3 regions of the Achromobacter sp. RW408 genome follow, and region 2 is predicted to be linked to each of the others. Evidence: predicted binding sites of a transcription regulator. Region 2 holds the regulator's gene; each other region holds the start of a gene.
What was found. Region 2 encodes HrcA, which represses chaperone genes, less so after heat shock. Its sites were predicted from a motif close to TTAGCACTCNNNNNNNNNGAGTGCTAA; they were not measured.
Positions count from the first base shown of each region.

Region 1: rpoH (RNA polymerase sigma factor RpoH) is a predicted target of HrcA. The motif match lies at 3,734-3,760, and genes of this name have one in related genera.
Region 3: groES (co-chaperone GroES) is a predicted target of HrcA. The motif match lies at 5,391-5,417, and genes of this name have one in related genera.

Region 1 is NZ_QHHO01000049.1:1,963,200-1,970,472, reverse strand. Features, by position in the region: gene DK459_RS28500 (cation:proton antiporter) at 1-1,384, opposite strand, end outside; gene DK459_RS28495 (phosphodiesterase) at 1,573-2,415, shown strand; gene rpoH (RNA polymerase sigma factor RpoH) at 2,803-3,687, opposite strand; gene DK459_RS28485 (hypothetical protein) at 3,896-4,585, opposite strand; gene fghA (S-formylglutathione hydrolase) at 4,682-5,545, opposite strand; gene DK459_RS28475 (hypothetical protein) at 5,781-6,584, shown strand; gene DK459_RS28470 (glutamate synthase-related protein) at 6,938-7,273, shown strand, end outside.
Region 2 is NZ_QHHO01000022.1:279,899-287,171, forward strand. Features, by position in the region: gene DK459_RS03505 (thioredoxin family protein) at 5-409, opposite strand; gene grpE (nucleotide exchange factor GrpE) at 424-981, opposite strand; gene DK459_RS03515 (hypothetical protein) at 1,189-1,422, opposite strand; gene hemH (ferrochelatase) at 1,435-2,526, opposite strand; gene hrcA (heat-inducible transcriptional repressor HrcA) at 2,572-3,576, opposite strand; gene DK459_RS03530 (NAD kinase) at 3,706-4,605, shown strand; gene recN (DNA repair protein RecN) at 4,619-6,280, shown strand; gene fur (ferric iron uptake transcriptional regulator) at 6,421-6,840, opposite strand; gene DK459_RS03545 (outer membrane protein assembly factor BamE) at 6,997-7,273, shown strand, end outside.
Region 3 is NZ_QHHO01000040.1:306,597-313,869, reverse strand. Features, by position in the region: gene DK459_RS09010 (FecR domain-containing protein) at 1-829, shown strand, start outside; gene DK459_RS09005 (TonB-dependent siderophore receptor) at 962-3,439, shown strand; gene DK459_RS09000 (hypothetical protein) at 3,515-3,997, opposite strand; gene DK459_RS08995 (lysozyme inhibitor LprI family protein) at 4,173-4,919, opposite strand; partial or broken gene DK459_RS08990 (O-acetyl-ADP-ribose deacetylase) at 5,119-5,223, opposite strand; gene groES (co-chaperone GroES) at 5,475-5,762, shown strand; gene groL (chaperonin GroEL) at 5,800-7,273, shown strand, end outside.

The DNA.
Region 1 (7,273 bases), on a different contig from region 2:
GGATGCGGTCGCGCACTTCCGTGCCGATATGCTCGGTCTTGGCAACCTCGTCGGTCTTGCCCTGCAGGTCCTCCAACGCCACCGCCAGCGCCTGGTTGCGGATGGTGCGCTCGACCGGCGACAGCTGGTTCAGTCCCAGCATGCGGATCAGCGGCCGCAGGCTGATGCCGTTGACGAACAGCGTCAACAGCACGAAACCGGTGGTGGCCACGGCGATGAACTGGCGCGCCTCCTCGGGCACGCCGGTCTGCTCGGTCACGGCCAGGGCCAGGGCCAGCGACACCGCGCCGCGCAGTCCGCCCCACAGCATCACCACCTTATAGGGATTGCTGACCTTGGTGCCCAGTTTGGTCAGCCCCAGCAACGGCAGCAGGCCGAACACCACGATGGCCCGCGCCACCAGCGTCGCCACGAACACCACCGCCACCAGCACCAGTTCCTGCCAGTCGGCCGCCGCCATCAGCTTGGGAATCAGCATGGCGGCGAACAGGAAGATGAGGGAATTGGCCCAGAAGCCGAATTGTTCCCACGCGCTCGACAGGTATTCGAAGGTCGTCGGCGACATGCGGGTGCGGCCGGTCGACCCCACCACCAGGCCGGCGATCACCGTGGCGACCACGCCCGACACGTTCAGGTAATGTTCGGAGATGAAGAAGGACAGGTAGGCCAGCGTCAGCGTCAGCGTGATCTCGGCCGTGGGAAAGCCGCGCAGCCAGGCAAACAGGAAACAGGCCAGGCGCCCCATGGCGAAACCGGCGATGCCGCCACCGATGAAGTGCACGATGAAGTCATTGAAGATGCCGCTGGCGGTCAGCTCGCCGTGCCCGCCCAGCACGGCCAGCAGCACCGAGTACAAGGCAATGGACGCGGCGTCGTTGAACAGGCTTTCGCCTTCCACCAGCGTGGTCAGGCGCTTGGGCGCGCCCACTTCGCGGAAGATGCCCACCACCGCCACCGGATCGGTGGTCGCCACGATGGCCCCCAGCAGCAGGCACACCACCAGGCCATAGGGCGAGATCGCGTCCAGCGTCACGCCCACCACCACGGTACACACCACCACCGCCACGATCGCCATCATCAGGATCGGGCCGATATCGTCCATCAGGCGCCGCACGTTCATCGACAGGGCAGTCTCGAACAGCAGCACCGGCAGGAACACCATCAGGAAAGTCTCGGAGGAAATCTCGAAGCGTTCCAGCGAATCCAGGAAGTCGCCGATCCAGCTCGGCGCCCAGCCATGGACGTGCACGATGATGCCCAGCAGGCAGCCGACGATTGCCAGCAGCACCGAATAGGGCAGCTTGAGGCGCCCGGCCAGCGGCGGCATGAAGCACACCAGGGTCAACAGCCCGGCCAGGCCGAATACGAGAAAACCTACATCCATGGATAGCGCCGCGTTCCGATCGTGAAGCTTGTGAGAAGTTTCACAAGAATAGCGGGTTTTCCTGTCGATTCCGGCGAACAGATCGTTCGGCCGCACGTTTCGTTACCCTGGCCGGCGCGGGCGATACGCGCCCGGGCGTGTTTTTTCGGTAAGGTAGGGGCCGTGCAGAAACTTCGCAGGAGCCGTACTTGGTACGCGTCCACTCCCTGGCACGGCGCAATGACGCGCCCGCCATGCTGGTCCAATTGACGGATTGCCATCTTTTCGGCGAGCCGGAAACCGTGATGCTTGGCGTCAATACCGACGCCAGCCTGCGCGCCGTGCTGCGGCAGATCGAGGCCGACGGCAAACGCCCCGACCTGCTGCTGGCCACCGGCGATTTGTCCCAGGACGGCGAGCCCGCCGCCTATCGACGCCTGGCCGCCATGCTTGGCGCCGCCCCGGCGCTGGACGGCGCCCGCATCCGTTGCCTGCCCGGCAACCACGACCTGCCATCCGCGCTGCGCCAGGAACTGCCCGAATGGTCGACGCCGGTGACCGACGTCGGCGCATGGCGCGTGATCTCGCTGGACACCACCGTGCCGGGCTCGAACGCCGGCCACCTGCCCGACAGCCAACTGGATCTGCTGGAGGCCGCGCTGGCCGAAGCGCCCGGGCGCCACACACTGCTGGCCATGCACCACAACCCGATGCAGATCGACAGCCACTGGCACGACTCGATGATGATCGACAATCCCCAGGCGCTGTTCAAGTTGCTGACGCGCTGGCCGCAGGTGCGGGTACTGCTGTGGGGCCACGTGCATCACGAGTTCGACCGCCGCCGCCACAACCTGCGCATGCTGGCCACGCCTTCCACCTGCTTCCAGTTCAGCATCCGCGATGGCAAGCACGTGGTCGACAACCTCGCGCCCGGCTACCGCTGGATCAAGCTCTACCAGGACGGCTCCATGGCCACCGGCGTGCGGCGCGTGCAGGACGCGCTGTGGCACACGGGCGCCCAGCCCGGTCCGGACAGCGCGCGGGCGGCCTGAGAGCCGGCGGCCTGACAACCCCACAACGCTTTGGCAGCGCGGCCGCCTGCTACGTCACGCGTTTGGCGCGCGCAATAAAAAACGGGGCACCATATGCGTGGTGCCCCGCAAGCATCCGTCTCATAGGGGAGGGGAAAGAGGAGAAGCCGAGACGGATGACAAGACTGCCAACCAAAGTTCGCGGTCTACGTGAAGTTAGGCGGGGCGAGCTTCATTAAGTTTCTGAAATCGCCCGTTATTTCGCAGCGAATTTGTATCAATTTATTGGTGCGCCGCGACCATCGCCGCGGCGTCCCCCTCCCGCCGGCGCGCACGGCCGTCGGCGCAAAGCAAAAGGGCCGCGAATCGCGGCCCTCTGCATGGGTACGGCGGGGAAGCAGTCAGCAATCAGGCAGCCAGGTTGCCGCGCATCTTCTTCAACGCCGCGGCCTCGATCTGGCGGATGCGTTCGGCCGACACGCCGAATTCCTGCGCCAGTTCGTGCAACGTGGCGCCGCCGTCGTCCTGCAGCCAGCGGGCTTCGACGATGCGACGCGAACGCGGATCCAGCGCTTCCAGCGCGCTGGACAGCCCCGAGCTCTGCAACTGGTCGCGGGCGGCGCGTTCCAGCACGCGGGTCGGCTCCTGGCGGCCCTCGTCGGACAGGTAGGCGATGGGCGCGTAGCTGTCGTCATCGTCGTCCTGGTTCTCGAGCGACATGTCGCGGCCCGACAGGCGCACTTCCATTTCGCTGACGTCTTCGCGGCGCACGTTCAGTTCGCGGGCGATGTGATCGACCTGCTCGGGATCCAGCGTCTGTCCGTCCGGACGCATGCTGCGCAGGTTGAAGAACAGCTTGCGCTGGGCCTTGGTGGTGGCCACCTTTACCAGGCGCCAGTTGCGGATGATGTATTCGTGGATCTCGGCCTTGATCCAGTGCACGGCGAACGACACCAGGCGCACGCCGCGCTCGGGGTCGAAACGCTTGACGGCCTTCATCAGGCCGACATTGCCTTCCTGGATCAGGTCGGCGTGGGGCAAGCCATAACCCAGGTACTGGCGCGCCACCGACACCACCAGGCGCAGGTGCGACAGCACCAGCTCGCGCGCGGCGCCCAGGTCTTCGCTGTCGCGCAGGCGACGGCCGAGTTCGGTTTCGCGTTCGGCCGACAGGACCGGCAGGCGGTTCACGGCCGAGATGTAGGCATCGATCGTGCCGAGTGCGCCCGGATTGGCGATGGCCAACGCCAGGGCGTTGCCGGACGTGGCCAACGAGGTACTGGGTTGCTTCATTGCGGCGGTCTCCGGAATGCAAAGGGGTAAAGACATGGATTCGATGTTAGCACTCTAGTAAAGGGAGTGCTAATTCGACTATTGCGGCGCGTCAAAGTTTCCCTTTTATAGGGCGTCCCCAATTTTAATTTGCCTGTCTTGCCCCCGGCGGCGGCCGGCTTTGTGTCATGGGGGCCGGGGCGCGCGTCGCGACCGGCGGGCCGGACGCCTACCAGCCCAGGCGCTTCAAGCCGGCGGCGGTGGCCTCGCCGTCCGGCCGCACGAACAAGGCGCCGCGCGGATCCATGTAGACCTGGTAGGTGGCGCCGTCGAACAACGGCATGTAGGCCGCGCTGCCGAATTGGACATCGACGAAGGGAAACCAGTTCGGGAAGCTCTGCTTGAGCGAACCCAGGTCCGGCGCAGGCCAGTCGTCCAGGGCGTGGACCGAGCGGGTGGCCGAGGCCTCGCGCGCCGCATCGCTATATCGGCCGGACAGGCGTTCCAGGCGATACAACGGCGGCAGGCCAGCCATCAGCGCCGGCAGTTTCCAGCGCACCACGCGGGCGTCGATCTGCCACTGGTCGCCATAGAGCACATACCGCTTGGCGCCCACGCCCGGCGCGGTGGCGCTGACCTGGAACTGGCCCTCGGCCTGCTGGCGCACCTCGATGCGCGCCACCGGCTCGTCGGTGGTCAGGCGGAAGAACTGCACCAGCGACAGGGCCAGCAGCCCCGAGACGCCACCCAGCAACAGCAGCATCAGGCCAAACAGGCGGCGCACGGGCCGGAACTGGAAGGCGCGCCGGCCGCGCTCATCGCGCGGACCGCCCCGGCCCAGCAGCATCGCCATGCCCGGCAGGAAAAGGACCACCGCGGCCAGCAGGATCCAGACGAAGGGAGCGATTCCGTTGATCAAATCAGGCGATCCTATGCATAGAGCGCCGCGGCCGGGCGTCGGATGCCGGGCGCCCCGGGCCTGTCTCGGCAGGCCGCCCAGTATAGAAGCGGGGCGTCAGGCCGCCGGTTTTCCAAGCCGCTCGACGTGAAACCGGATGTGATCCTCGATGAACGTGGAGATGAAGTAATAGCCGTGGTCGTAACCTTCCTGGCGGCGCAGTTCCAGCGGCTGGCCGGCGGTGGCGCAGGCGGCCTCGAATACCTCGGGATACAACTGCTCGGCCAGGAACTGGTCGGCCGTGCCCTGATCGATCAGGATGCCCGCGGGAAACGGCTGGCGCAAGCCGCGCATCAGCGCCGAGGCATCGTAGGCGGCCCAGTCGTCGGGATTTTCGCCCAGGTAGGCGCCGAACGCCTTCTTGCCCCAGGGGCACAGGCTGGGCGCCGCGATCGGGGCAAAGGCCGAGACCGAACGGAACTGGCCAGGGTTGCGCAGCGCCAGCACCAGGGCGCCATGGCCGCCCATCGAGTGCCCGAAGATGCCGACGCGCGCGGCGTCGCCGGGCAGCGCGCTGGTGACGATGGCGTGCAATTCACGCGTCACGTAGCTGTCCATGCGGTAATGGGCGCGCCAGGGGCCGGTGGTGGCGTCCAGATAGAAGCCGGCGCCGGTGCCCAGGTCCCAGCTTTCGTCCTCGCCGGGCACGTTGGCGCCCCGCGGGCTGGTATCGGGCGCCACCAGCATCACGCCCAGCTCGGCGGCCAGGCGCTGCGCGCCGGCCTTGATCATGAAGGTTTCCTCGGTGCAGGTCAGGCCGGCCAGGTAGAACAGCACCGGCACCGGCCCCTGCTCGGCCTGGGGCGGGACGAACACGGAAAAACGCATCGGCAGGCCGATCTCGGCCGACTCATGGCGGTAATAGCGCTGCGAACCGCCAAAACAGCGATGCTGGGAAATGAGTTCCAGGGCGGCGGGCATGGCAGCGGTCTCCGGGTCTGAGGCTGAACAAAATTCGGGCGGGATTAGGGTATATCCACGGTACGACGATCCGTCGCCGAATGTTAACCTGCCCGAAACACGGAGTCCTTCCCACAAAAAGTATCGATTCCGTGCCCATATTGTGATCGCGGGACTTGACCAGCGACCACCGTGGCACTATTTATATACGTGAGAGAAGACAACCCGTTCTTCTGGAAGCGCAAGCCCTGACACTATGGCCCGTCTGCCCCGTCTGTACGCCCCTGGGCTGCCCCAACTGGTGCAGGCCAACTTCATTCAGCCATTGGCGGCGCCGTCCCAGCCCGCCCCGGCCGATATCCTCAACCAGCTTGCCGCGTGGCTGGGCGAATCCGCCCAGCGTCATCGTGTGTCGGTGCACGGCTGGCTGCTTGCCAACGATCGCATCCTGCTGCTGGCCACGCCCGCCGACGAGGAAGGCCTGCCGCGCCTGATGCAGACGCTGGGCCGCAACCTGGCCGCGCGCCTGCGCGGCGGCCGGGTGTTCGCCGGCCGCTACCGCTCGGCCCTGCTCGAGCCCGGCGCCTGGGTGCTGCCGGCGCTGGTGTGGCTGGAAACCTATCCGGTGCGCAGCGGCGCCTCGCAAGATCCCGATTCCTGGCCGTGGTCGTCGGCTTCCAGCCACACCGGCAACACCACCGCCGCCCCGGCGCAGTGGCAGTCCGATCATGCCGACTACTGGGCCTGCGGCAACACGCCGTTCGACCGCCAGGCCAATTACCGCAAACGTCTGCAGGACGGCCTGTCGCGCGAGGAAACCCAGCGCATCGACCAGGCGGTCTCTGGCCAATGGGCGCTGGGCGGCCCGAGTTTCATCGCCAGCCTGGCGCATACCGCCAGCCGCCGCGTGGCGCCAGGCCAGCGCGGACGCCCGCGCAAGAAGCCGGCCGCGCCGGCCGCCGTCGATGCCGACCCGGCCGCGTCCACGCCACCGGCCTCGCCGCCGACTGCCAACGGCCACGGACCGGGTTCCGGCAACGGCGGCGGTTCCACTTCCTGACACAGCGCCTTCGGGCGCTTTTTCATGGCCGTTTCGGGACGCACCGACCGACGGCGGCCTGCGCTTGCCGGCCGCCGGTCGGTGCGCTGCCAAAAAACATCACAATAAACGGGGACGTACCATCACGAAAACAGGGGGTAATCCACCCTGGCGCCACCCCTTGCGAAAGGTGCACCCTGGGAAGCCTTGTCTGACGCGCCTGTTGATGCGTCACCATATTAATGCTCTACGGCGGTGCATTGCTTTAATTAGGGTCACACCCCTTATATTCTTATTGCACCCTACTACGCGCGGGGGTATTGTCCGTTCCTGCACTGCAACATTGGAACGCAGTCTTTACTGCGGAGCGCGCCATGCCCCACACCACCCCGAACGATTCCTGTCCCACCCCCAAGGCGACCCCGATCGATGCCAGCCGCATCGGTCTGCCGCCCGCCCAGGGCCTGTACCACCCCAAGAACGAACATGACGCCTGTGGCGTGGGCTTCGTGGCGCACATCAAGGGCAAGAAAAGCCACGCCATCATCCAGCAGGGCCTGAAGATCCTGGAGAACCTCGATCACCGCGGCGCGGTGGGCGCGGACAAGCTGATGGGCGACGGCGCCGGCATCCTGATCCAGATTCCCGACACGCTCTACCGCGACGAGTTCGCCCAGCATGGCATCACCCTGCCGCCGCCCGGCGAATAC
Region 2 (7,273 bases):
TTTTTCAAGACGCCTGGCTGGAATTTTCCGCCGGGGTTTCCTGCAGGCGCCGGATCGCCGCCGTGAACTGGGGCAATCCGGGCCAACCGGTAATGCGGCCGAGCCGCTTTCCGGCCCGGTAAAGCACAAAAGTGGGGACGCCATGCAGGGAAAAGCGACGGCCCAGGGGTTCGTCGGCGTAGACGTCAGCCTCGAACCAGGTCAGGCCCAGGCCCAGCAGGGTTTCCTGGTGCAGCAATGCCGCCTGCTTGAAGAGATTGCAGTTATAGCAATCCTGGCCCCACAGGAACACGCAGCGCAGGTCCGATCCCGGCGCCTGGACCACGGCCGCGTCGAATCCCGCGGAGTCGACATGCCGCATGTCGAAGACCGCGAAGACCTGCGCCGGGTCGAAACGGGGATCGGTCATGGCGCGCCGCCCGCTCAGCCTTGGCCGGCGGACACCACTACCAGCGCCGGGCGCAGCGTGCGATCGGCGATGACGTAGCCTTTCTGCAGCAGTTGCACCACCGTGTTGGCGGGCTGCTCGGCGGGAATCGACGAAATGGCCTGGTGCAGGTGCGGATCGAACTTGTCGCCCTGGACCGGCGCGATTTCCTTGAGCAGGTTGCGCTCGAAGGCGGCGGCCAGCTGCTTGAGCGTCACTTCGACGCCTTCGCGCAGCGTGTCCACGGTCTGGTCGGCCTGGGCCAGCGCGGCCTCCAGGCTGTCCTTGACCGGCACCAGGCTTTCCGCGAACGACTCGATGCCGAACTTGCGCGCCTTGGAGACTTCCTCCTGGGCGCGGCGGCGCACGTTCTCGGCTTCGGCGCGCACGCGCAGAAGCTGGTCCTGCTGCTCATTGACGGTAGCCTGGGCCGCGTCCAGCTGGGCGCGCAACTCGTTCAGCTCGGCCTGCGCGGCGTCCTGGGCGGCGGGGGCCGCATCGGCGTCATCGCCGAATCCGGGCGTCTGATCTACAGGCTCGTTGGGTGCCGTCATGGGGAATCCTCCAAAAAGAATGGCTTTCGCAGACATGAATGGGGGCCAATACCCCTATTTCAAGCCCGGGAAAGCAAATATTCCCCGTCGCGGACCACCCTTGGGACGGGGCGGAATCCACGGCAAAAAGCCCGCCGTTTTCCTGGAGCCCCTCCAGACGCCCAGGATCAGGGGGCAAAATGCCCGTCCGGCCCGGTCAACGACAGGTCATTTCTTGCCCGGCTGGGCCGGGGCCGGCGCGTCGCTGGCGGGAAAGGTATCTTTCAGGGCCCGGTCGACGGCAGGGTCGTCGTCGGGTTCCGGGTTGATGGCGATCGGGTCGCTTGCGGGGAAGGTCTCGGCCAGCGCCTCGTCCAGCTCGTGTTCGACCTGATCCTCGTCCACCGGGGTGCTGACGTTCCCCTTTTTCACAATCTTGCCCGTCTTGGGATCATGGTGCATGCGCCCTCTCCTTCAAGTCCGTGAATGCGTGGGCCACCCCTGCAAGTGCCGTTCCACCAGAGTGGCCAACCCTGCGATCCAGGCCGGATCGTCGTTCAGCGCCGGAATGTAACGGAATTGCCTGCCGCCCGCGCCAAGAAAGGCGTCGCGGCACTCCAGGCTGATCTCTTCCAGGGTTTCCAGACAGTCTGCCACAAATCCCGGACACACCACATCCACCTCGGTCACACCCGAGGCGGCCAGCGCCTTGAGGGTGGGTTCGGTATAGGGCTCGAGCCAGCGGGCGGTGCCGAAGCGGCTCTGGAAGGTCACTTCGATCTGCTCGCGCGGCAGCGAGAGGCGCTGCGACAGCAGCCGCGCGGTTTCCATGCAGTCGCGGTAATACGGATCGCCCAGCTCGATGGAATAACGCGGCAATCCGTGGAAACTCATGACCAGTTTCTGCGGCTTGCCGTGCTCGCGCCAATGCGCCTCGATGCTGGCGGCCAGCGGATCCAGGTAGAGGGGTTCCTGGTGGAAGCGCTTGATGAAGCGCATTTCCGGCTGGTCGCGCAGCCGGGCCGCATGGCGCGTGACGGCATCGACCACGGTGGCGGTGGTGCTGGCGGCATACTGCGGGTACAGCGGCACGGTCAGGATGCGTTCGCATCCTTGCGCCCGCAAGCGCGAGATGGCGTCGGGGATCGAGGGATTGCCGTAGCGCATGCCCAGCTCGACCACCGCCTCGACGCCGGCGGCGCTCAAGGCCGCCTGCACGCCTTCGGCCTGGCGGCGGCTGTAGACCATCAGCGGCGAGCCGTCCTTGAGCCAGACGCCGGCATAGCGCGGCTCCAGTTTCTTGGGACGCAGCGTCAGCACCAGGCCGTGCAGGATCGGCTTCCAGAGATAGCGCGGGATTTCGATCACGCGGGGATCCGACAGGAATTCGCCCAGGTACTTGCGGATGTCCTTCTTGCCAGGGGTGTCCGGCGTGCCAAGGTTCACCAGCAGCACGCCGACCTTGCCTTCGACCCGCGGCGGCGGATCTTCGTTGAAGGGGTCTTCCTGCTCGGCTTCGGGCAGGTAGCGTTCAGGCCAGAGATACTTGAACAGGCGAAGAAACACAAAAACTCCCCTTCCTCCGCCAGGAGGATGTCGGTTCGGGTGGGACTACTGGTTGTGGCTGAGGGCGTTGGACAGCAGGCGCGCCGTGATGTCCACGATCGGGATGACGCGCTCGTAGGCCATGCGGGTCGGGCCGATCACGCCGAGCGTGCCGACCACCTTGCCGTCCACGCCGTAGGGCGCGGTGATGACCGAGACCTCTTCCATCGGCACCAGCTGGGAATCGCCGCCGATGTAGATCTGCACCCCCTGCGCCCGGCTCGACACGTCGAGCAGCTGCAGCAGGTCGGTCTTTTTCTCGAACAGCGAGAACATCTTGCGCAGGCGGTCCATGTCGGACGCGATGTCGGTGACGTCGAGCAGCTTGCGCTCGCCCGAGATGACCACGGCGTCGCCATCCTCGGCCGCTTCGGCGCTGGCCTCGACCGCCGCCTGCATCAGCCGGGAGATGTCTTCGCGCAACTGCGCCAGTTCGGTCGAGAGGGTGCGCCGCACCGCGTCGAAGGACTTGCCGGCGAAATGGACGTTGAAGAAATTGCCCGCCTCCAGCAGTTCGGCCTCGGCGTAGTCGCGCTGCACGAACAGGATGCGGTTCTGCACGTCGCCGTCGGGCGTGACGATGATCAGCAGCACGCGCTTGTCGGACAGGCGGATGAATTCGATCTGGCGAAAGACCTGGGCCCGCTTGGGAGTCAGCACCACGCCGGCGAACTGGGTCAGGTTCGACAGCAGCGCCGCGGCGGCGTTGACCGCGCGGGTGGGCTCGGCCGCCGCCAGCATGTCGCCCATGTTGTGGGGTTCGAGCTGGTAGGACTGCACCGCCAGCAGCGAATCGACGAACATGCGGTAGCCACGGGGCGTGGGAATGCGCCCCGCGGACGTGTGCGGACTGTGGATCAGGCCCAGTTCTTCCAGGTCCGCCATGACGTTGCGGATGGTCGCGGGCGACAGATCGAAAACCTTCGATAGCGTCCGCGAGCCGACTGGTTGCCCATCGGCGATGTAGCGTTCGATCAACGCTTTCAGTAATGCGCGTGCGCGGTCATCCATAGCGGGTATTTTAGGGAATCTTTTCCAATTAAGGCGATTTTTGTCCCGCAAGCCGATATGCGGCCCCATATAATCGGCTAACAGGCCCGATTCCGGACCGATTTCGTTTTTCTGATTCGCCTCGCCACCATGCACTTTCCTACCGTCGCGCTGATCGGCAGATACCAGGACACCGGCCTGGCCACTCCGCTAAGGGCGCTCGCGCACGCGCTCACGCAGGCCGGGCGGCAGGTGCTCGTCGATGCCGACACGGCCCGCAACACCGGCCTCACGGAATACCCGGTCGCCACTTACGAAGAGATCGGCAAGGATGCGTCGCTGGCGGTGGTCATGGGCGGCGACGGCACGGTGCTGGGCGCCGCGCGCCACCTCGCGCCCTACGGCGTGCCGGTGGTCGGCATCAACCACGGCCACCTGGGTTTCATCACCGACATTCCCGTGCAGGACGCGCACGGCGCGCTGACGCGCGTGCTGGAGGGCAACTTCCAGATCGAAGAGCGCATGCTGCTCGAAGGCAGCGCCTGGCGCGGCGACCAGCAGATGTACGCGGCCTCGGCCCTGAACGACGTGGTGCTGAACCGCGCCGGGCGCGGCGGCATGATCGAGGTGCGCGTCGAACTCGACGGCGCCTTCATGTACACGCAACGCGCCGACGGCCTGATCATCGCCACGCCCACCGGCTCGACCGCCTATGCGCTGTCGGCCAACGGCCCGATCCTGCACCCCGGCATGAACGCCATGGTGCTGGTGCCGGTGGCGCCGCAGACCCTGTCCAACCGTCCCATCGTCATTCCCGACAGCGGCGTGCTGAACATGACGCTCACCGCCATGGGCCGCGTCGAAGTCGGGGCCAGCGTGCATTTCGACATGCAGACCTGGTCCGACCTGCAGCCCGGCGACCGCATCGTGGTGCAGCGCGCGCCCTACACCATCCGCTTCGTGCATCCGGAAGGCTACAGCTTCTTTTCCACCCTGCGCCGCAAGCTGCACTGGAACCTGATGCCGCAGGCCACCGACAACGTAGAGTAGTAAGCGCCCCGACATGCTGCGCACCCTGCACATCCGCGACTTCGTCATCGTCGAGCAGACCGAGATCCATTTCGGTCCCGGCTTCACCGTCTTCTCCGGCGAGACCGGGGCGGGCAAATCCATCCTCGTCGACGCGCTGGCGCTGGCGCTGGGCGAGCGCGGCGACGTCAGCGTGCTGCGCGAAGGCGCCGCCCGCGCCGACATCACCGCCGTCTTCGACACGCCGCCGGCGCTGCGCGCCTGGCTGGCCGAACGCGAGATCGACGCCGACGACGAACTGGCGCTGCGCCGCGTGATCGACGCGCAGGGCCGCAGCCGCGCCTACATCAACGGCACGCCCGCCACGGTGGCGCAATTGCGCGAACTGGGCGACAGCCTGGTCGACATCCACGGCCAGCATGCGCACCAGAGCCTGATGCGCCCGGAAGCCCAGCGCGACCTGCTGGACGCGCATGGCGGCCACGGCGAGCTGCGCCAGGGGGTAGCCCAGGCCTGGAAGCAATGGCGCGCGCTGGCGCGGCAGCTGGAGCTGGCCGAAAAAGACGCCGCGGGCCTGGCGGCCGAACGCGAACGCTTGCAGTGGCAGGTAGATGAGCTCGACCGTCTCGGCCTTGCGCCGGACGAATGGGACGCCCTGCAATCCGAGCACACCCGCCTGTCGCATTCGCAGTCGCTGCTGGACGGCGCCACGCAGATCCTGGACGCGCTCGATGGCGAAGGCGACTCCGCCCACCACCGGCTGACCGCGGCCAACCAGCGCATCCAGCAGATGCTGCGGCACGACACCGGCCTGCAGGGCATCTACGACGAACTCGAATCGGCCCGCATCGCCATCAGCGAAGCCGTGTCCGACCTGAACAACTATGTCAGCCGCGTCGATCTCGATCCGCGCCGGCTGGCCGACGTCGAGGCGCGCCTGAGCGCGGTGTTCGAGACGGCGCGCAAGTTCCGCACCGAACCCGAGGCGCTATGCGCCTTGCGCGACAGCCTGCATGCCGAGCTCTCGGCCCTGCAGGCCGCCGCCGACATCGACGCGCTGCGCGCCCAGGCGCAGGCGGCGCAGGCGCAGTACGACGCCGCCGCCGCCAAGCTCACCACTGCGCGCCGCAAGGTCGCCAAGGATCTCGGCAAGCAGGTCACCCAGGCGATGCAGACCCTGGCCATGCAGGGTGGCAAGTTCGAACCCACGCTGGCCGCCGCCGCGCCGTCGGCCCACGGTAATGAACACGTCGAATTCCTGGTGGCCGGCCACGCCGGCACCACGCCGCGGCCGCTGGCCAAGGTCGCGTCCGGCGGAGAACTGTCGCGCATCTCGCTGGCGCTGTCGGTCATCGCCAGCCGCGCCGCGCGCGTGCCCACGCTGATCTTCGACGAAGTCGACAGCGGCGTCGGCGGCGCCGTGGCGGAAGCCGTCGGCAAGCTGCTGCGCGAACTGGGCGAGCGCCACCAGGTGCTGTGCGTCACTCACCTGCCGCAAGTCGCTGCCTGCGGCAACAACCAGTTCCTGGTCAGCAAGACCGAATCGCGCGGCACCACCCGCTCGCGCATCGAAGAGCTGGACGACGGCGCCCGGGTTGAGGAAATCGCCCGCATGCTGGGCGGCATCAAGCTCACCGCCACCACCCGCGAGCACGCCCGCGAAATGCTGGCAGGCTTTGGCCGCGCACCGGCCTGAGGCGGTTCAGGCCCGGGCGATCCTCATTCCCCAAGCCGGACTCGGTCCGGGAATAAAAAAAGCCCCTTCTTGGAGAAGGGGCTTTTGCTTTCACTGACTCGCGGCGAGCGCGGCCGCGGTCAGGTCCGACGCGAAAAAGCTCAGCGGCCTTTCAGGCAGCTGCCGCAGATGCCGTACAGCACCATGGCGTGGCTTTCCAGCGCGAAGCCATTGTCCTTGGCGATCTTCTGCTGGCGCTTTTCGATGTCCGGGTCGGAGAATTCAACCACCTTGCCGCAGTTCGTGCAGATCAGGTGGTCGTGGTGATCGCCGTCGTTCAGTTCGAACACGGCCTTGCCGCTGTCGAACTGGCTGCGGGCAAGGATGCCGGCCTGTTCGAACTGGGTCAGGACGCGATAGACGGTGGCCAGGCCGATTTCGACGTTTTCGCCGATCAGGGCACGGTAGACGTCCTCGGCGCTGAGGTGGCGCTGGTCCGACTTACGGAAGATATCAAGAATTTTCAGGCGCGGGAAAGTCGCCTTCAAACCCATGTTTTTCAGTTCGCTTTGGTCGCTCATGGTGTAATCGCTCTCCGTCCGCGTTGGCATGGGCAAGGATACTCGGTAACCGCGAGCCGGCTCCCCAGAATTCCTGCCGCCCCGCAGAACTATCCTTATGAAACCTTTATGATAACGGTTTTGTCTGCTTCCAAATAATAGGGGCGCGTAGTGTCCATGATTGCACGAATTCCTTCCCGCTCGCTCAAGACCGGTTTGGCCATCGCCGCCCTGGCCGTCGCCCTCGCCGGCTGCACGGGGGACAAGTGGGGCTTTCCCTACAAGGCCGGTGTCCAGCAAGGCAACTGGATCACCCAGGAACAGGTCGCGCTGTTGCAGCCGGGCATGACGCGCGAGCAGGTGCGCTTCGCGCTGGGCAGTCCCACGCTGACCAGCGTGCTGCACGCCAATCGCTGGGACTACCCTTACTACTACAAGCCCGGCTACGGTGAGC
Region 3 (7,273 bases), on a different contig from region 2:
TCACGTCGAAGCCGTCAGCCAGCGGTTCGAGCCGCTGCGCGTGGGTGGAGGCGAAGCGGCGCTGGCGGGCGCCGCCGCGGCTCGCAAAGGCGTGCTCAAACGGCGTCGACTGCTGGGCGGCGGCGCCATCGTGCTGGGCACGAGCTTGTTGGGCTGGCAGGGGTGGCGCCATACGCCGCTGCGCGATCAGGCACTGGCGCTAGCCGCCGACCACGCCACCGGCACGGGAGAACGGCGCGACCTGCTGCTGACAGACGGATCCAGAATCTGGCTCAACGCCAGAAGCGCAATGGATGTGGATTACCGCGACGCCGCCCGCCGCTTGACGCTGCTGGCCGGGGAGATCCTGATCGATACGGCACCCGACCCTGCGCGGCGGCCGTTCTATGTCGAATCCCGTTTTGGACGCATGCAGGCCTTGGGCACGCGTTTCAGCGTGCGCCTGGCGCAAGACCAGGTTCAACTGGACGTCTATGACGGCGAAGTGGCGGTGCGCAACCGTGCCGGCGCGACGGTCAACGTCATGGCAGGCGGCCAAGCCCGCTTCAATGCCGAACGCATCCTGTCCACCGCGCGCGCCGACCCCGCCCGCCAAGCGTGGAGCCGGGGCGTCGTGCTGGCCGACAACCTCCCCTTGAAAACGCTCGTCAATGAGCTGGGACGTTACCGCAAAGGCTATCTGGGCGTGGCGCCGGAAGTCGCCGACATGCTCGTCATGGGCGTATTCCCCGCCGACGACCCCGACCGCGCGCTGGACTTGCTGGAACGCAATCTGCCCGTGCGCGTGCAACGGCCACTGCCATGGTGGACATCGATCGTCGCGCGCTGACAAGAAATTTTTCCGAGAACCAGTTCGGGTTTTTGAATCTCATCCGATTTACGGAATGAGAGAAGATCAGGCCTACCCGCCGACGGTTTCCCTCTCGCTGCTCACCACCACGCCTTGAGGGACTTTCATCTCATGTTTCGCCGTACCCGCCTGCGCGCCGACCGCGCGCCCGATACCGCCCCGCGTTTTGCCATCCGGCCCTTCGCGCTTACCCTGCACCTGGCCGTTGCCGGCCTGACCGGCGGCGCGGCGGCGTGGGCACCGACGGCGCAAGCCCAGGCCAACGACACACGCGACTATGCCATCCCGGCCGGCCCCTTGACCGCCGCCCTCAACCAGCTGGCCGCGGACGCCGGCGTGTTCCTGACCGCGCCGGGCACGCTCACGCAAGGCAAGGCCACGGCTGGCCTGCAGGGCCGCTACACGGTGCAGGCAGCCTTCCAGGCGCTGCTCATCGGGTCCGGGCTGCGGGCTGTCCGGCAAAGCGACAACGCGTACACCCTGCGCGCCGAAAGCGCTGATGCGAACGCAGCCGCAGTCCTGGAACCGGTCGCCGTGTTCGGCAGCTTCGACGCGCCCGTCAGCGAAGGCACGGGCAGCTACACGGTGCCCGTCAGCAACACCGCGACGAAGATGAACCTGTCGATCAGGGAAACGCCGCAATCGATCAGCGTCATCACCCGGCAGCAGATCGAGGATCAGCAGCTCAACAGCATGACCGACGTGCTGCACCAGACGCCGGGCATCACCATGTCGCAGGATGGCGGCGAACGCTTCAACATCTATTCGCGCGGCAGCGCCATGGATACCTATCAACTGGACGGCGTGACCACCACGCAGGTGAACCAGTCACGCACCATGCCGAGCACCTTGCTCGACATGGCGTTGTATGACCGCGTGGAAGTGGTGCGCGGCGCCACCGGCCTGATGACGGGAGCCGGCAGCCCCAGCGGCACCGTCAACCTGATCCGCAAGCGCCCCACGCACGAGTTCCAGGCCTACGCGCAGGTGGGAGCAGGCTCTTGGGATCTTTATCGCGCTGAAGCCGATATCTCCGGCCCTCTGAGCAGCAACGGAACGCTGCGCGGCCGGATGGTGGTCGCCAAGCAGGACAACCACACGTTCATGGACGCCTACACGCAGGACAAGGACGTGTTGTACGGCGTGGTCGAAGTCGACCTGACGGACACCACGCTGCTGCGGTTCGGCATCGACCACCAACGCTACAAGGCGACGGGCGCGCCAGGTGTGCCCTTGCTCTACACCAACGGCCAGCGGACGGACTTCACGCGCTCGACCAGCTCGGGCGCGCGCTGGATGTACGACGAATTCAAGACCACCAACTACACGCTGAACTTCGAGCAGGCATTGGCGCATGACTGGCAATTCAAGGTCGCCGCCAACCACATGGACGTGGAACGCTCCAACCTGAACGGCTCGTATCGGGTGGGTTCGGGCCGCTCCTTCCTGGACCAGGCCACGGGCCGCGCGGGCATGCTGGCCTACCGGGCTGGCGCGACGCAAACCCAGACCGGCGTGGACGTGACGATCCAGGGCCCGTTCGATCTGGGCGGCCGGACGCATGATTTCATTGCGGGCTTCAATTTCCAGCACTACGAGAACAAGCACAAAGGCTGGGACGTAGGCGTGTCCACGGTCGATTTCAGCACCTGGGGCAACAACATGGCGCGGCCGGGCAACACCGGAACCGTGGGCGAGATCTTCAATGTGAAGTCACGCCAGAATGGCAGCTATGCGGCGCTGCGTCTGAACCCGGTCAATGACGTGCACCTGATCCTGGGCGCCCGACGGTCCGACTACCACTACGACTATTACTATGAAAGCCCGGCCGACAGCTTCCTGCAAACCTACACCCTGCGCGCGCGCGGCGAAATCACCCCTTACGCGGGCATTGTCTACGACCTGACGCCCGAGCAATCGGTCTATGCCAGCTACACCGACATCTTCCAGCCGCAATCGTCCCAGGACCGCAATGGCAACGTGCTCGACCCCATCGTGGGCAAGAACTACGAGATGGGCTGGAAAGGGGAATTCCTGAACCGTCGCCTGAACACCAGCGTGGCGATCTACCGGTCCCAGAAAGACAACGTCGCCGAACTGGACGCGGGCTATACGGTGCCGGGCACGGACAACGCGGCTTACCGCGCGGCCAAAGGCGCGAGAACCACCGGCATCGACCTGGAAGTGGCCGGCGAAATCCTGCCGGGTTGGAACCTGCATGCGGGATTCAGCCATGCCAAAACCGAAGACGCGCAAGGCGCGCAGTTGCTGACCCAGCAGCCGGTCGACACGCTGCGCCTGTGGACCACGTACCGGCTGGGTGGGGCGTGGAACAGGCTGACGGTGGGCGGCGGCGTCGACTGGACGTCGAAGACCTCGTTGTACTTCAGCCGTTATGACAGCACGGTCAAGCAGGACGCGTACACGGTGGTCAACCTGATGGCACGCTACCAGTTCAACAAGAAGCTGGCCGCGACGTTGAACATCAACAACCTGTTCGACAAGGCCTACTACCAGGGCATCGGTGGCAGTTATGGACATTACGGTTCGCCACGATTCGCCGGCGTGACGCTGCGCTACGATTTTTGAGAAGGCATGAGGCCGACAGCAAGCGCTTCGACGCCGTCGCGGCGCCTTCGCGCGGCCCAAGGGTTGCGGACGACGTTAGGCCAGCAGCGCGGCCGCGGCGCGGCCCGCCATCATGTCTTCGAACAGGGCCGCCAGGCTCGGGGCGACCTCGCGGGTGTCCTCGAATTCCGGCTCGATGCCGTGCACGATGCGGCCCGAATCTCCCTCTATCGCCAGGAATTCGTATTCACCGGCAACGCTCATGTAGATCAGCGTGTGCCGCCGCCAGAAGTCCAGGACCGCCTGCCGGCCGGCCTCGTCCAGCGCGGCCTCCAGGCTGATGTCGCGCAGCGTGTGCCAGGCAAAGGCGCTGTCCGCCGTGCCGTCGTGGTCGGCCGCGCTCAGGAACCAGCGTGTCTGGTCCGCGTTGTGCAATTCGGTGAACGTCGCCAGGAAAGCGCCATAGCCGTGCCGGTCGCCCGGCGGCGCGGCCGCCGGCGTCGGCTCGGACGTGGTCCGCCGCAAGGTCCAGCCGTGTGCGGCAAGATGATCCAGGAAGCGTTGCGGTTGCGATGTCATGTCGGTCTCGGGATATGAAGCGCGATCGGACACGCGCTCGCGGCTTGCGGCGGCCCGAAAGCGGGCCGTGTTCGCACACTGAAGGCCGCGCCCCGATCGCCTCATGCCTGCGGCCGGTTCAATATGCGCTCATAGTGAAGAAGGTCGCCCGGTGAAAAGCAGCAGGCGCTTACCATCAACCGCCATAGCATTGCGCGTAGGTAAAGTCGACCAGGCGCTTGTCCGAGGCATCCTGGGGCGTGGACGGCTCTACTTGGAAATGACCGAACATATCGTCGTTGCAGATCCTCACGTCCTTGCGCTGCGTGCCTTCCTGCAATACGCAGGAACCGCCAAAACTGTGATTACTTCCGGCGACGCCAACCGGCAGATCAATCAGCCGGCTACAACCGATGATTCGGCCGTTTTGCTTCTGCTGCTCCAGCGATTGGTTGAACGATTCCACGCGGGAGTTGGGATCACGAATCGGCACAACATTGACGCATTCGCCACTGGCGGTTTGGTTGCCCGGCAGCTTGCAGTCCGAGTACACCTCGCCATTGGCAATACGTTTCTCATTACGCGCCAGCAGGGCGATGCGGCTTGTGTATGCTTGCCGCAGGCAGGCGCTGTCTTGACAAATGCCACGCGCGTATTTGATCCAGTTGCGCTGTTCTTCAGCCAACGCTTTCTTGCCATAGGCATCGGTTGCGGCTAGTGCTGCCTTATAGGCCCCCTGCAATTTGCCATCCAGCGCGGAGGTCTCGGCATCGCTACAGATCAACTTTTCCGTCGTGCTCGCGGCCTTGTTGCAATCAAAACTGGCGGCTTGGGCGTAGGTCCCCAGCATTGCGAGGCCCAACGTAAAGAGAAGCTTCATCGCAGGTGTATACCGTGTCTTCAGTACGTAAGCGGGTGGGCGTCTTGAATGCGGCTGGGTCATGATCCTATCTTCTCAAGTTGTATGTCGATGATGTCTTTCGTACAGCACAACACATGCTAGCAAGTCTCTCTTCAGTGGATATATACCCTATTGATCAAGGCACGGCCTGCCAATGAACGGGCTTTCAATCCACACGCCGCCTCAACCTACACTCGTCCACGTGCCAACTTCAGTGAACCGAATCTCAAGTCGAACGAAATTCGACACTCTCCGCCCCAAGCAATGAGGAATTCGCGGCGTTGACGATGGCGTCCACGCGAAGCTTCGTGATATCCGATTGAATTGCGCGCAGGCTGGCGGGCATGTATTGGCTCCTTGGGCGTGAGAGAACTTCTTGCGCAGACTCTCGCCCCCCGGACCCTTCAGCTCAATCCGCCAAAAAAAGGGACGCACCACAAGGCGCATTGCCGCCCGCCCCATATGTAACAGCCACCGCTCTCCCCCTTGAACCCCGGAACATCATCCCTATAATTAGCACTCGACTCCGGTGAGTGCTAACAGTCCTCCCGGGCCCAACCGATCATTCACTTTCTTCTTTAGTAACAGGAGTTCCTCATGGCCTTGCGTCCCCTGGGCGATCGCGTGATCGTCAAACGCCTCGAAAACGAGCGCAAGACTGCGTCGGGCATCGTCATCCCCGACAGCGCCGCTGAAAAGCCCGACCAGGGTGAAGTCGTGGCCGTCGGCCCCGGCAAGAAGACCGAAGACGGCAAGATCCTGCCGGTCGACCTGAAGGCTGGCGACAAGGTTCTGTTCGGCAAGTACGCCGGCCAGGCCGTCAAGGTCGATGGCGAAGAGCTGCTCGTCATCCGCGAGGACGAAATCCTCGCCGTGGTCCAGTAAACCCTGCCTCAAACGAATTTTCGAAGGAAGCTAACAAATGGCTGCCAAGCAAGTACTGTTCGGTGACGACGCCCGCGTGCGCATCGTCCGTGGCGTGAATGTCCTCGCCAACGCCGTCAAGACCACCCTGGGCCCCAAGGGTCGCAACGTCGTGCTGGAGCGCTCGTTCGGCGCCCCGACCGTGACCAAGGACGGCGTCTCCGTCGCCAAGGAAATCGAACTGAAGGACAAGTTCGAGAACATCGGCGCCCAGCTGGTCAAGGACGTCGCCTCCAAGACCTCCGACAACGCCGGTGACGGCACCACCACCGCCACCGTGCTGGCCCAGGCCATCGTTCAGGAAGGCCTGAAGTACGTTGCCGCCGGTTTCAACCCGATCGACCTGAAGCGCGGCATCGACAAGGCTGTCGCCGCCGCCGTCGCCGAACTGAAGAAGCAATCCAAGCCGGTCACGACCAGCAAGGAAATCGCCCAGGTCGGCTCGATCTCGGCCAACAGCGATTCCTCGATCGGCCAGATCATCGCTGACGCGATGGACAAGGTCGGCAAGGAAGGCGTCATCACCGTCGAAGACGGCAAGTCGCTGGAAAACGAGCTGGACGTCGTCGAAGGCATGCAATTCGACCGCGGCTACCTGTCGCCCTACTTCATCAACAGCCCGGAAAAGCAAGTCGCCGCGCTGGAAGATCCGTTCGTCCTGATCTTCGACAAGAAGATCAGCAACATCCGTGACCTGCTGCCGGTGCTGGAACAAGTCGCCAAGTCGAGCCGTCCGCTGCTGATCATCGCCGAAGACGTCGAGGGCGAAGCCCTGGCGACCCTGGTGGTCAACAACATCCGTGGCATCCTGAAGACCACCGCCGTCAAGGCGCCTGGCTTCGGCGACCGCCGCAAGGCCATGCTGGAAGACATCGCCATCCTGACGGGCGGCACGGTGATCTCCGAAGAAACCGGCATGTCGCTGGAAAAGGCCACCCTGGCCGAGCTGGGTCAAGCCAAGCGCATCGAAGTGGGCAAGGAAAACACCACGATCATCGACGGCGCTGGCGACAGCAAGTCGATCGAAGCGCGCGTCAAGCAGATCCGCATCCAGATCGAAGAAGCCACTTCCGACTACGACCGTGAAAAGCTGCAAGAACGCGTGGCCAAGCTGGCCGGCGGCGTTGCCGTGATTCGCGTTGGCGCTGCCACCGAAGTCGAAATGAAGGAAAAGAAGGCTCGCGTCGAAGACGCCCTGCACGCCACGCGCGCTGCGGTGGAAGAAGGCGTTGTGGCCGGCGGCGGCGTGGCCCTGCTGCGTGCCAAGCAAGCCATCACCGACCTGAAGGGCGACACGCCTGACCAGAACGCCGGCATCAAGCTGATCCTGCGCGCTGTCGAAGAGCCGCTGCGCACCATCGTCACCAACGCCGGCGAAGAAGCCAGCGTCGTGGTCAACACCGTGCTGCAAGGCAAGGGCAACTACGGCTACAACGCCGCGACCGGCGAGTACACCGACCTGGTCGAGCAAG